DNA from 3 places in the Mesorhizobium sp. WSM4808 genome. Region 2 is predicted to be linked to each of the others. Evidence: predicted binding sites of a transcription regulator. Region 2 holds the regulator's gene; each other region holds the start of a gene.

Region 1 (4,161 bases), on a different contig from region 2:
CCGCGTGCTGCGCCCGGCCATGGTCGGCGTCGCCAAGGGTGGTCCGAAGTTCGCCGCCGCTGAAGCACCGGTTGAGCCGGGGCCGGTGAACGAGCAGGCTGAGAAGGATGCGTAGTTAGGGCAGTAAGGGAGTAAGGGAGTAAGGGAGCGTACCAACGGTGCGGCTTTGTGATAAACATACTCTCCTATTCTCCTCTTCCCTTACTCCCCTGGTCTGCATGAATGCCATCGCGCTTCTCGACTATGCCGGTGTCGCCGTCTTCGCGGCGACCGGGGCGCTGGCGGCTTCGCGTAAGCAGCTCGACATCATCGGCTTCCTGTTCCTGGCCAGCGTCACCGGGATAGGCGGTGGCACGCTTCGCGACGTTATCCTCAACCTGCCGGTTTTCTGGGTCGCCAACTCCGGCTATGTGCTGGTCTGCGCCGCGGTTGCGGTGCTGGTCTTCTTCAGCGCGCATCGTGTCGAATCGCGCTGGAAGTGGCTGCTCTGGCTCGACGCCATCGGGCTCGCCGCCTTTTCGGTGATGGGCGCGGCCAAGGGGCTTGCGATTACCGGCTCGCCGGTCGTGTCCGTCATCACCGGCGTGCTCACCGCCACTTTCGGCGGCATTTTGCGCGATCTCCTGGCCGGCGAGCCATCGGTGCTGCTCAGGCCCGAAATCTACGTCACGGCGGCCCTTGCAGGTGCCGGGCTTTACACGCTTGGCGATCTTGCCGGACTGCCGCCGCTCGCCTCGAACCTTGCCGGCTTTGCGGCGGCGTTCCTCGTGCGCGGTGGTGCGCTCAAATTCGGCTGGTCGTTTCCGTCCTACAAGAGCCGACCCGGCAGGCGGCCGGAGGATATTTTGTGAAAGGAAGCGAATAGCGAATAGCGAGTAGCGAATAGGGGTTGAGCGAGATAGCTCCCGCTATTCGCTATTCGCTATTCGCCAGCGTCACGCAGCGAAGCGCTGGGCTTCGCCGCCATAATAGTTGACGTAGCGTGCGCCGATCTCCTTGACCGGCATCACGACGAATACATCGACCGTCGAGAATTCGCGATCGATGACGCAACCATCGCCGATACGGGCACCGACGCGCAGATAGCCCTTGACCAAAGGCGGCATCGCGGCGATCGCCGCCTTGGCATTGACGGCCTCGATCGGCATCAGATCCATCGAGCAATAGCGCCCGGACACCGCGCGCACGTCCCAGGCCGAATTCGTCCGGCAGTGGTGGGCGAGATAGGTGAGCGCTTCGGCATGCGCCGCCGGCACGGTGCCGTGAAAGGACGCGCAGCCGGTCATCACACCGATTTCGTAATGATTGATGTAAGCCCAGATGCCTTGCCACAACGCCTCGATGGTGCGCTTCGAGCGGTATTCCGGCAAAACGCAGGAGCGGCCGAGTTCAAGGAAACGCTGGCCGGGGTGGCGGGCGATGAGCTTGGTCAGCTCGAATTCACCTTCGGAATAGAAGCCACCGGCCGTGGCCGCGATTTCTTGCCGCAGCAGCCGATATGTGCCGACGATGCGGCGATGTTCGGGACCGGAAAGCGTGGTGTCCAAAACCAGCAGATGGTCGCAGAGCGGATCGAACCGATCGGCGTCCCGGCGGTCATGGGCCTGGAACAGGTCCTTCCTGGCGCCAAGTTCGTCGTAGAACACCCGGTAGCGCACTTCCTGCGCGGCCGCGATCTCGGCCTCGTTGCGAGCGAGCCGCACTTCAAGATTGCCTATACGGCCCAGCGCAGCGCCCTTTATGACGGAATCGACGTTACGTCCGGCAAGCAAGGCGCTGCTGGCGTTCGGCCGAGTGTCACATTCCGGCATAACTGTATGCACGAGTGATTCTCCTTCGAGCCATCCCTCTTGGCACGGGGATACGGTGTAGGTGCAACAGGATTGTGACAGTACCGTGATACGACGTCATGGGCAATACTTCGTCGGCTGGCGAATACGATCAACCGGCTACGTTTAAGTGATCGCCTGTGCCGAATGGCGGTGGAAAGCTCAGGCCGCGACGACCTGCCCCTCGACGGCATTGACCAGCGCTTCGGGGTCGAGCGGTTTGGTGACAAAGCCGCTGGCGCCATGGGCCAACACCGCATGACGGGTCTTTTCCTGGCTGTCGGCCGACAGCACCATGATCGGCACCGGCCGCACGGCACTTTCTTCCTCATGGCGGCGGATGGCGGCGATCGCGTCCAGCCCGTCCATGACCGGCATGTGCAGATCCATCAAGACCACGTCGAAGCGGTCCTTGTGCGCGGCGCCGGTGACAGCCTCGACGGCGGCCTTGCCGTTGCCGACCACCTTGACGCGATGCCCGGCCTTCAGCAGCGTGGCGCGGGCCAGCATGGCGTTGATGTCATTGTCCTCGGCGATCAGCACTGACAGGCCGCGCTGGCGGTTGCCGACGGCCCGCAGCGACGGTGCGCCGCGCTTTTCCGGCGGCGGCGGGCCGAGGCTCGGAGCATGGCTGCTCAGCAGAACACGCAGAAGTGTTCCGCCACGCACCGGCCTGGCCAGGAAGGTTGCGTAGCCGCTGGCACGGAACTCGCCAAGCATGCCGCGATCGGTCGGCGCGATCAGCGTGATCGCCTCACAGTCGGAGAAACCGCTCTGGCGCAGGCGCTTGAGCAGCCTTCCGTCGCCTTCTTCCATCGCTGCATCGACCAGGATCGCATCGCAGCCGGCGGCGAAAGGCGCGGCCTGTGCTGCAGTGGTGGCGATGTCGACCGCTCCGCCATTGGCGCGGATGGTGCGGGCGATGGCGTCGGCCTCGACGGCGTTCTTCGACAGGATCACCGCGCGTCTGCCCGAGAGAGCATTCTGGTGGCCCTGCGGCGCTTCGGTGGCAGCTGTCGCAGGGATTTCGAAGACGAATTCGGATCCCTGGCCGAGCCGGCTGGATACCGAGATCGTGCCGCCCATGGCGGCCACCAGGCGCCTGGAGATGGCAAGGCCGAGGCCGGCCCCGCCATGGGTGCGTGTCGACGTGCCGTCGGCCTGCTCGAATTCCTCGAAAATGCGCTCCAGGTCGGCGTCACGCAGGCCCGGACCGGTATCGGCGATGGTGAAGCATATGCGGTCGCTGGTTTCGGTGCGTGCGCGTGCTATGCTCACCAGCACGCCGCCGCTGTCGGTGAACTTGATGGCGTTGCCGATGAGGTTGAGAAGCACCTGCCTGACCTTGCCCGGATCGGCGGTGATCAATTGCGGCACGTCGGGTTCGACATGGCAACCCAGTCCGATATCCTTGGCGAAGGCGCGCGCTGCCAGCAATTCGATGATGTTGTCGGCGATCTCGCGCACCGACATCGGCTGCGGCTCGGGGTCGAAACGCCCGGCTTCGATCTTGGAATAGTCGAGAAGATCCTCGATCAAGGCAAGCAATGCGCTGGCCGAGGTCGAGACGGCGCCGACATAGGTCTGCTGCTCCGGCGACAGGCTGGTGTCGGCGAGCAACCTGGCCATGCCCATGATGCCGTTCATCGGGGTGCGGATTTCATGGCTGACGGTGGCGAGGAAGCGCGATTTGGCCTGGCTGGCATATTCGGCCCGTTCGCGTGCGGTGATCAGCGACGATTCGGCGCGTTTGCGGGCGGTGATGTCGCGGGCGATGGCGCGGTGTGAAACGGCGCCGCTGTCCTTGTCGCGCACCGACAGTTCGATCCAAGAGAACCAGCGCTGCCCGCTCGGCGTGCTGATGGAGACATCGGTGGAACTCAGACACTCATGGTCGGAAAAGGCGGCATCGGGAACCATGCCGACCTCGATGCCCAGTTCTGCCAGGGTCTTGCCGGCAAGGTCGCGCTGGTCGACCTCGACGAGATCGGCGAAGACCTTGTTGGCATAGACGATGTAGCCGTCGCGGTCGCGATGGATGACGAGATCGCCAAGCGCGTCGATCAGGCCGCGAAAGCGCTCGTCGCTCTCCTGCATCTCCCACATGCGGTCGGCCAGCGTCTCGATCTCGGCGCGGCTGCGGGCAGTGGTTTCGTCAAGAAGGGCGGAGGTGCGATGTTCGCTCCGCCTGGCGCGCAGATGCAAGGCAAGGCCGGCAAGGCCGGTTGCCAGCAATGCTACGCTGATGAAGATCGGTGCCCCGGTCAGATGCGCCAGCCCGGCCACCAACACGATGGCGACGAATGTCAGAAAGGGCAGGCTTTCGCGCCTG
Region 2 (4,161 bases):
CGTGTTCTATGGCGAGAAGCAGGCGCTGTTCGATGTCAATCTCGACGTCCGCCTGAATCAGGTGACGGCGCTGATCGGGCCCTCCGGCTGCGGCAAGTCGACCTTCCTGCGTTGCCTCAACCGCATGAACGACACCATCGATTCCGCGCGGGTAACCGGCAAGATAACGCTCGACGAAGAAGACATCTACGACAAGAACATCGATGTCGTCGAACTCAGGGCGCGCGTCGGCATGGTGTTTCAGAAACCCAATCCGTTCCCCAAGTCGATCTACGAGAACGTCGCCTATGGCCCGCGCATCCACGGATTGGCCAAGCGCAAGGCCGACATGGATCAGATCGTCGAGTCGAGCCTGAAGAAGGCGGCAATCTGGAACGAGGTGAAGGACCGTTTGCAGGAACCTGGCACGGGTCTTTCCGGTGGCCAGCAGCAGCGTCTGTGCATTGCACGCGCCATCGCCGTGTCGCCCGAGGTGATCCTGATGGACGAACCGTGTTCGGCGCTCGACCCGATCGCGACTGCTCGCGTCGAGGAACTGATCGACGAACTGCGCCAGAACTATACGATCGTCATCGTCACCCATTCGATGCAGCAGGCAGCGCGCGTGTCGCAGCGCACCGCGATGTTCCATCTAGGCTATCTGGTCGAGGAGGGCGCCACCGACAAGATGTTCACCACCCCCGACGACAAACGCACCCAGGACTACATCACCGGCCGGTTCGGCTGAACTCGGGCATATGAGGGACGAAGATCATGGGTGAACATACCGTTGCATCTTTCGATGAAGATCTGGAGCAGATCAGCCAGCTGATCCGCGACATGGGCGATCTCGCCCGCTCGATGGTCAGTGGCTCGACCAAGGCTTTGCTCAATTCGGACAATGCGCTGGCGCAGCGCGTGGTTTCCGACGATGCCATCATGGATGCCCGCCAGCGCGAGCTGGACGATCGCGCCATCACGCTGATCGCCAAGCGCCAGCCAATGGCCAACGATCTGCGTGCGGTGGTCGGTTCGATCCGCATGGCCGGCGACCTCGAGCGCATCGGCGACCTTGCCAAGAACATCGCCAAGCGCGTCGGCACTGTCGGGCTGAGCGTCACGCCGCACGATCTTTCGCATTCGATCGACGCGATGGCGCAGCTGGTGCTGATCCAGGTGCAGGGGGTCGTCGACGAGTATGCCGCCGCTGACGCGGCTGCGCTTGCCACGCTCAGAAACAATGATGAACGCATCGACGTCAAATACACCTCGGTATTCCGCGAGCTGCTGACCTACATGATGGAAGATCCCCGCAACATCACGGCGTGCACGCACCTGTTGTTTTGCGCCAAGAACCTCGAGCGGATCGGCGACCACGTGACCAACATCGCCGAAAATGCCTACTATGTTTTGACCGGCACGCAGCTGCCAGCCAATCGTCCGAAGCAGGACGAGACGGCAATGTCCGCGCCAGCGGCATAACAGGGGTGACCAGCCGATGATCGCACCACGCATCATGGTGGTGGAGGATGAGGAGCCGCTAGGCGTGCTGCTCCGCTACAATCTTGAATCCGAAGGTTACCAGGTCGAGGTGGTGACGCGCGGCGACGAGGCCGAAATCCGGCTGCAGGAGAACGTTCCCGATCTTCTGGTGCTCGACTGGATGGTGCCTGCGGTTTCGGGCATCGAACTCTGCCGGCGCCTGCGAATGCGTCCCGAGACCGAGCGGCTGCCGATCATCATGCTGACCGCGCGAGGCGAGGAAAGCGACCGCGTGCGCGGCCTGTCGACCGGCGCCGACGACTATCTGGTCAAGCCCTTCTCGACGCCGGAGTTCATGGCCAGGGTCAAGGCGCTGCTGCGCCGGGCCAAGCCGGAAGTGCTGTCCAGCGTGCTAAAGGTCGGCGATATCGTGCTCGATCGCGAGTCGCACCGTGTCTATCGCAAGAAGAGCGAGATCCGGCTTGGGCCGACGGAATTCCGCCTGCTCGAATTCATGATGCGCCATCCAGGCCGCGTGTTCTCGCGCAGCCAGCTGCTCGACAATGTCTGGGGCGAGACGATCTACATCGACGAGCGCACGGTCGACGTGCATGTCGGCCGGCTGCGCAAGGCGGTCAACAATGGCCGTATGCCTGATGTCATCCGCACGATCCGTGGGGCCGGATACGCCATCCGAGAGGACTGAACTCCCTCGTTTGAACTCACGCCACGTTCTTGCCGCCGAAACCGGATCTCGCCTGCACGCCCGGCGCAAAAATCTCCTGATCGACGAAGATCAGCGCCCGCATGGCGCAGCCCTCGCGGATCAGCGGCAGTTCGTTCGGCTCGGTGTCGAAGGAAATCGATTTGGAATGCTGGCCGCCGGCGGTCTGGGCAATCGCTTGCCGCAATGCCGGCTCGATCAGGTCGAAGGCGGCGGCGCTGACACCGACCATGGCGACCGGCGCCGGATCGATCAGCGCGAACAGGCTGCCGAGGCCGTAGCCGAGCGCTTCGCCGGCCTTGCGATAGGCTTCCCGTTCGGGTCCGTCACCTTCGCGGGCCGCGGCAGCCAGGGCGCGCATGTCGGCGTCGCTGACATCGGCAACGGGTTCTGCATCCTCGCCCATCTGCCTGGCGTTGCGCCATATGGCGTAATTGCCCGCATAGGCTTCGACGCAGCCGCGCCGTCCGCAGCGACATAGCGCGCCGTTCGGCCGATGGATCATGTGGCCGAATTCGCCGCCCGAAGAATGGGTGCCGGTGAACAATTCGCCCTTCAGCACCAGTCCCATGCCGATGCCGTGCGACAAAAGGATAGCGATGAAATCGTCGCGGTAACGATCGGGGTCGCGCCAGCGCAGCGCCACCGCCATCATGTTGCAGTCGTTCTCCATTATGGCAGGGATGCCGAACTCGTCTTCGAATATGTCAGCGAAGGCGATGTCGGTGTGCGGCGTGATCGGCGACCACAGCATGGCGCGGGCACGGGTGTCGGTGATGCCCTGGATGGCCAGCGCGATGCGGGCGATGCTGCGCACGTCCAGATCGGGATCTGCCAGGCGGCGCCGCACGATGGCCGTGCATTCCCCGATCAGCGACTCGCGCGACATCGTCAGCGTGTCCAGCCGGCGCTGTTCCTCGGATATTACCTGGCCGGCATAGTCGATGACGGCGACGGAGAGGAAGTTCAGCGACAGCACCACGGTCATTACCGCGGCCGCTTCCGGATTGAGACTGAGGCCGACCTGCGGCCGGCCGCGTTTGAGCGAGCCGGCCTCGCTCGGCTTGCTTTCGGTCAGGATGCCTTCGACGATCAGGTCGGATGAAATCGCCGAGATGGTCGAATGGCTGAGGCTTGTGGTCGCGGCGATCTCGGTTCGCGACGGCCGTCCGGCGCGGCGCACTGCCGCGATCACCATGGCGCGGTTGCGGCGGCGCAGATCGTCGTGGCGGATTCCGACCGACATGTTCTTTCATATCCTCCCGGTCGCCGCGGTTCCTCCTGCCCCTGGAACGCTGTCGGTGACGCCGGTAAATACTGGCAGAAGCTGCAGGCCGTGTCATTTATTTATTCCGAGACTCGAAAAAAACTCGAAATGACATCAAAATCCATCAGAATCGATGTTGACAGCGTTCGGGCGTTGGCCCAGTATTTTTTCGAGGCTCGAAAAAATAGAGCCTCTGTGCCGGCCCTCGGGTCAGTTTGGTCGCGCCATACGCGGCGCAGGGAGGATAATATGAAAAGATTCACGGCCGCCATCCTGGCGGGTGCCGCCATGTCGCTGACGCTCGCGTCTGTCGCGCAGGCGAAGGACAAGGTTGTCGGCGTTTCGTGGTCCAACTTCCAGGAAGAACGCTGGAAGACCGACGAAGCCGCCATGAAGACGGCGATCGAGGCCGCCGGCGACAAGTACATCTCCGCCGATGCGCAGTCCAATCCCGGCAAGCAGCTTACCGATGTCGAAAGCCTGATCTCGCAGGGCGCTAATTCCCTGATCATCCTGGCGCAGGACGCTTCGGCCATCGGCCCGGCCGTGCAGAAGGCGCTGGACGAAGGCATTCCGGTCGTCGGCTATGACCGGCTGATCGAGAACAAGGACGTCTTCTATCTGACCTTCGACAACAAGGAAGTCGGCCGCATGCAGGCCCGCGAAGTGTTCAAGGTCAAGCCGGAAGGCAACTACGTCTTCATCAAGG
Region 3 (4,161 bases), on a different contig from region 2:
GACCATCGCCTGGACCGGCGACGGCAACAATGTGCTGCATTCCTTACTTGAGGCCTCGGCCCGGTTCCGCTTCAACCTCAACGTCGCCGTGCCCGAGGGCAGTGAGCCGGCGCAGAAGCATATCGACTGGTCGCAGGCGCATGGCGGCAAGCTGCACTTCACCCGCTCGCCCGAGGAAGCCGTCGATCAGGCCGACTGCATCGTCACCGATTGCTGGGTGTCGATGGGCCAGGAGCATCGCGCCCGCGGCCACAATGTGTTCTCGCCCTATCAGGTCAACGCCAAGCTGATGGCCAAGGCCAAGCCGGACGCGCTGTTCATGCATTGCCTGCCGGCGCATCGTGGCGAGGAAGTGACGGACGACGTCATCGACGGGCCGCATTCGGTGGTCTTCGACGAGGCCGAGAACCGGCTCCATGCCCAGAAGGCCGTGCTTGCCTGGTGTCTCGGCGCTTGAAGTGTCTGGGCGCTTGATCCCCGGGAGCTTGATCTGCGAGGGTGTGATGCCTATTTGCGCCGCATCACGCAAATCAAGCGCGTTTCGACGCATGCGCCCCGGAGGGCGGCATGGCCGCGCCCTGGAGCTTTGTCATGTTGGAAACCTATCAAGTGACTGAACATCACCCCAAACTCGGCGAATTTGGCTATGCCGGCGACGATCATGTCGTGCCGTTCGAGGTCGGCCCGCTCGATGTGCGGGGCCGCACCGTCCAACTCGGGCCGATGCTCGACGCCATCCTCGGCCGCCACGATTATCCCGAGCCGGTCGCCCGCCTGCTGGCAGAGGCCTGTGTGCTGACCGTGCTGCTCGGCACCTCGCTGAAGTTCGAGGGCAAGTTTATCCTGCAGACCCGCACCGACGGGCCTGTCGACATGCTGGTCGCGGATTTTTCCACGCCCTCGGCGCTGCGCGCCTATGCGCGTTTTGACGCCGACCGGCTGGAAGCGCTTGTCGCGGCCGGCGAAACTTCCCAGCAGACGCTGCTCGGCAGCGGCGTGCTGGCGCTGACCATCGACCAGGGCGCTCACACGCAGCGCTACCAGGGCATCGTCCAACTCGACGGCGAGACGCTGGAAGATGCGGCACGCACCTATTTTCGCCAGTCGGAACAGATCCCGACCGATCTCAGGCTGTCGGTGGCCAAGCTTTTGACGCCCGGTCCTGGCGGTGCCCGCGAGCAGTGGCGCGCCGGTGGTATCCTGGCGCAGTTCCTGCCGCAGTCGCCCGAGCGCATGCGCGTCCCGGACCTGCCGGGTGGCGATGGCGATCCGCGCGAGGAGATCCACGACCCGGTCGACAATTCCTGGCAGGAGTTGCTGGCGCTGCTCGGCACGATCGAACCGACCGAACTGATCGACCCGACGATCGGTGCCGAGCGGCTGCTTTACAGGCTGTTCCACGAGCATGGCGTGCGCGTCTTCGGCGGCGTCCCGGTCGCCGACCAGTGCTCGTGCTCCAAGGACAAGATCCGCGGCATCCTCGAGGGTTTTTCCGCGCAGGAGATCAAGGACAGCACCGAGGATGGTGGCATCCACGTCGCCTGCGAATTCTGCTCGAAGCAATATGACTTCGACCCGGCGGAATTCGCGGCTCAGTAGCAGGGTTTTTCCTTCTCCCCGTTTACGGGAGAAGGTGCCCGAAGGGCGGATGAGGGGGCAGCGCGAACTTTGGCGAATGGCCGCGTGTGTCCACTCAGACGTTGTCGTGCTTGGGAGATAATCTCACGAGTTCGGTGCCGCCCCTCATTGCCCTGCCGGGCATTTCTCCCCGTAGAACGGGGAGAAAGGCGCTAATTCACCGTCCGCCGCGTCCCCGGCAGGTCCAGCGAAAACGCCGGAATGGCGATGTCGAACGTCTCGCCCTGCTGGTTGCGCATCGTGTAGTGCCCGACCATGATGCCGGATGGTGTCGAGAGCGGGCAACCGGACGTGTATTGGTAGCTGTCGCCGGGATTGAGTTCGGGCTGGTCGCCGACGACGCCGGGGCCGCGCACTTCCTCGACGCGGCCAGTGCCGTCGGTGATATGCCAATAGCGCGACAGAAGCTGCACGAAGTCGTCCGACTGATTGTCGATCGTTATTTGATAGCCCCAGACATAGCGGTTCTCCGAGGGATCCGAACGGTCCTCCAGATAGAACGGCCTGACCTGCACTTCGATGTTGCGCGTGACGGCGCTATACATAAGCGGCTCCAAAAAACGGTTCCAGCGGAACTTTCGGCGCTCTGTGCGGTTAGGTCAACCGACCGAAGCCTCCTCTGGCCGACCTCGCGGGCAGGTGCCGACAAAGAATGTCATTTAAGTGACATATGACAATGATGGTGTGCGCGGACTGGTGATGCGCGACTCGGGCGCTCTGCTGAACTGTTGAAACCGGCCATCTTGTGGACCGGTTTTCCTGGAGTGACCGGATCTCGATGGAACTCACTCTCATAGCCGCCACGCTTTCAACTGTCCTCATCCTCTCGAATCTCGCCAGCATCGTGCTCGCCGCTTCGCGTCTGAAACGGCGCCACACCATTGGGCCGCCGGCCGCCAAGCCGCGGCCGGTGTCGATCGTCGTGCCGTCGCGCGGCGTCGAGCCGTTCACGCAGGAGACGCTGGAACGCGCCTTCTCGCTCGATTGGCCGCGCTACGAGTTGATTTTCTGCGTTGCCCATGCCGACGATCCGGTGGTCAAATTGATAAACAGGACGATCGTCCGGTTTCCGAAAGTGCCAGCCCGGCTGCTTATCGGCGACGACCGCATCAGCGCCAATCCGAAACTCAACAATTGCGTCAAGGGCTGGGAAGCGGCGCGGCACGACTGGGTCGTCCTGGCCGATTCCAACGTGCTGATGCCGAGAGACTACGTCCAGCACCTGATGGCTGCCTGGCGGTCCGGCACCGGCCTTGTCTGCTCGACGCCGATCGGCTCCCGGCCTGCCGGCTTCTGGGCCGAGGTCGAATGCGCTTTCCTCAACACGCTGCAGGCGCGCTGGCAATATGCCGGCGAGGCGCTCGGCCTTGGCTTTGCCCAGGGCAAGAGCATGCTCTGGAACAAGCCGATGCTCGACGCCAATGGCGGCATCCGCGCGCTGGCCGCCGAGATCGCCGAGGACGCCGCCGCGACCAAGCTGGTGAACAGCCTCGGCTTGCGCGTCAATCTCGTCGCCGCCCCCTTCGAGCAGCCGCTTGGCCGGCGCTCGTTTGACGAGATCTGGTCGCGTCAGGCCCGTTGGGCACGCCTGCGCCGCGTCACTTTCCCGCTGTTCTTCGCACCCGAAATCCTGACCGGCGCCTTGGTGCCGCTGGTGCTTGCGCTGATTGCCGCAGCCAGTGCCGGTTTCAGCCTCTGGGCAACCGCCATTGCCGTACTGGCGGCCTTCTACCTTCCGGAGTGCGCCCTGGCCTGGTCCAAGGGCTGGTACCTGTCGCCACGCATGGTCGCCGCGATCATGGCGCGCGACCTGATCCTGCCGGCGATGTGGGGACGCGGCTGGCTCGGCGGCGCCGTCGACTGGCGCGGCAATGCGATGACCATCGGCACCAAGACGGCCGAGCTGGAAGAGACGCCGTCCGGCGCCTGAAGGCGTCAGCTAGGTTTGACCGCTGGAATAATTATCGTATATACGGAAATGTTGCGTTAGGCTCTATTTTTGTGTATACATAATTTATGGGAACGCACCGGCGGCGATGCAGTTCGAGTGGGATGAAAACAAGGCCAGGACGAACAGGGCCAAGCATGGCGTGGATTTGCGATCGCACCATCCTTCGACTTCGCCAACGCCGCTATCAGGCTCGACGACAGCGAGGACTTTGGCGAGGACCGCCTCGTTGCCATCGGTCTGATCGGAACTGGCGTCCATGTGATGGTTTATGTCGAGCGACGATACGCCATCCGCGTTATTTCGCTGCGCAAGGCCACAAGGCAGGAAATTACGGACTATGTCGAAAACCTCTAAGACGATCGTACGCCGTGAGGCTGCTGCGCCCCAGCTGTCACGTGCTGACGCTTTGGCGTTGGCCAAAAAGGCGCTTGCCGCGATGACCGACGAAGAAGATGCCAAGATCACCGCTGCGGCCGAAGCCGATCCGGATGCGCAGCCAACCGATGCCGTTTCGCGCCGCAAGGTTGGCCGGCCGCCGCTTGCCCGGCCCAAACGTGCCGTACAGCTACGCC

What was found. Region 2 encodes PhoB, which activates phosphate uptake and scavenging genes when phosphate is short. Its sites were predicted from a motif close to TGTCATNNANCTGTCAT; they were not measured.
Region 1: olsB (l-ornithine N(alpha)-acyltransferase) is a predicted target of PhoB. The motif match lies at 1,875-1,891, and genes of this name have one in related genera.
Region 3: AC0L2U_RS09660 (ceramide glucosyltransferase) is a predicted target of PhoB. The motif match lies at 2,292-2,308, and genes of this name have one in related genera.

What each region holds. Positions count from the first base shown of each region.
Region 1 is NZ_JBVVQX010000006.1:269,136-273,296, forward strand. Features, by position in the region: gene grpE (nucleotide exchange factor GrpE) at 1-115, shown strand, start outside; gene AC0L2U_RS13675 (trimeric intracellular cation channel family protein) at 219-851, shown strand; gene olsB (l-ornithine N(alpha)-acyltransferase) at 936-1,811, opposite strand; gene AC0L2U_RS13685 (hybrid sensor histidine kinase/response regulator) at 1,992-4,161, opposite strand, start outside.
Region 2 is NZ_JBVVQX010000010.1:209,515-213,675, forward strand. Features, by position in the region: gene pstB (phosphate ABC transporter ATP-binding protein PstB) at 1-727, shown strand, start outside; gene phoU (phosphate signaling complex protein PhoU) at 754-1,461, shown strand; gene phoB (phosphate regulon transcriptional regulator PhoB) at 1,478-2,167, shown strand; gene AC0L2U_RS19775 (ROK family protein) at 2,184-3,431, opposite strand; gene xylF (D-xylose ABC transporter substrate-binding protein) at 3,702-4,161, shown strand, end outside.
Region 3 is NZ_JBVVQX010000004.1:411,175-415,335, forward strand. Features, by position in the region: gene argF (ornithine carbamoyltransferase) at 1-457, shown strand, start outside; gene AC0L2U_RS09650 (Hsp33 family molecular chaperone) at 568-1,599, shown strand; gene apaG (Co2+/Mg2+ efflux protein ApaG) at 1,791-2,183, opposite strand; gene AC0L2U_RS09660 (ceramide glucosyltransferase) at 2,417-3,568, shown strand; gene AC0L2U_RS09665 (hypothetical protein) at 3,653-4,009, opposite strand; gene AC0L2U_RS09670 (BrnA antitoxin family protein) at 4,026-4,161, shown strand, end outside.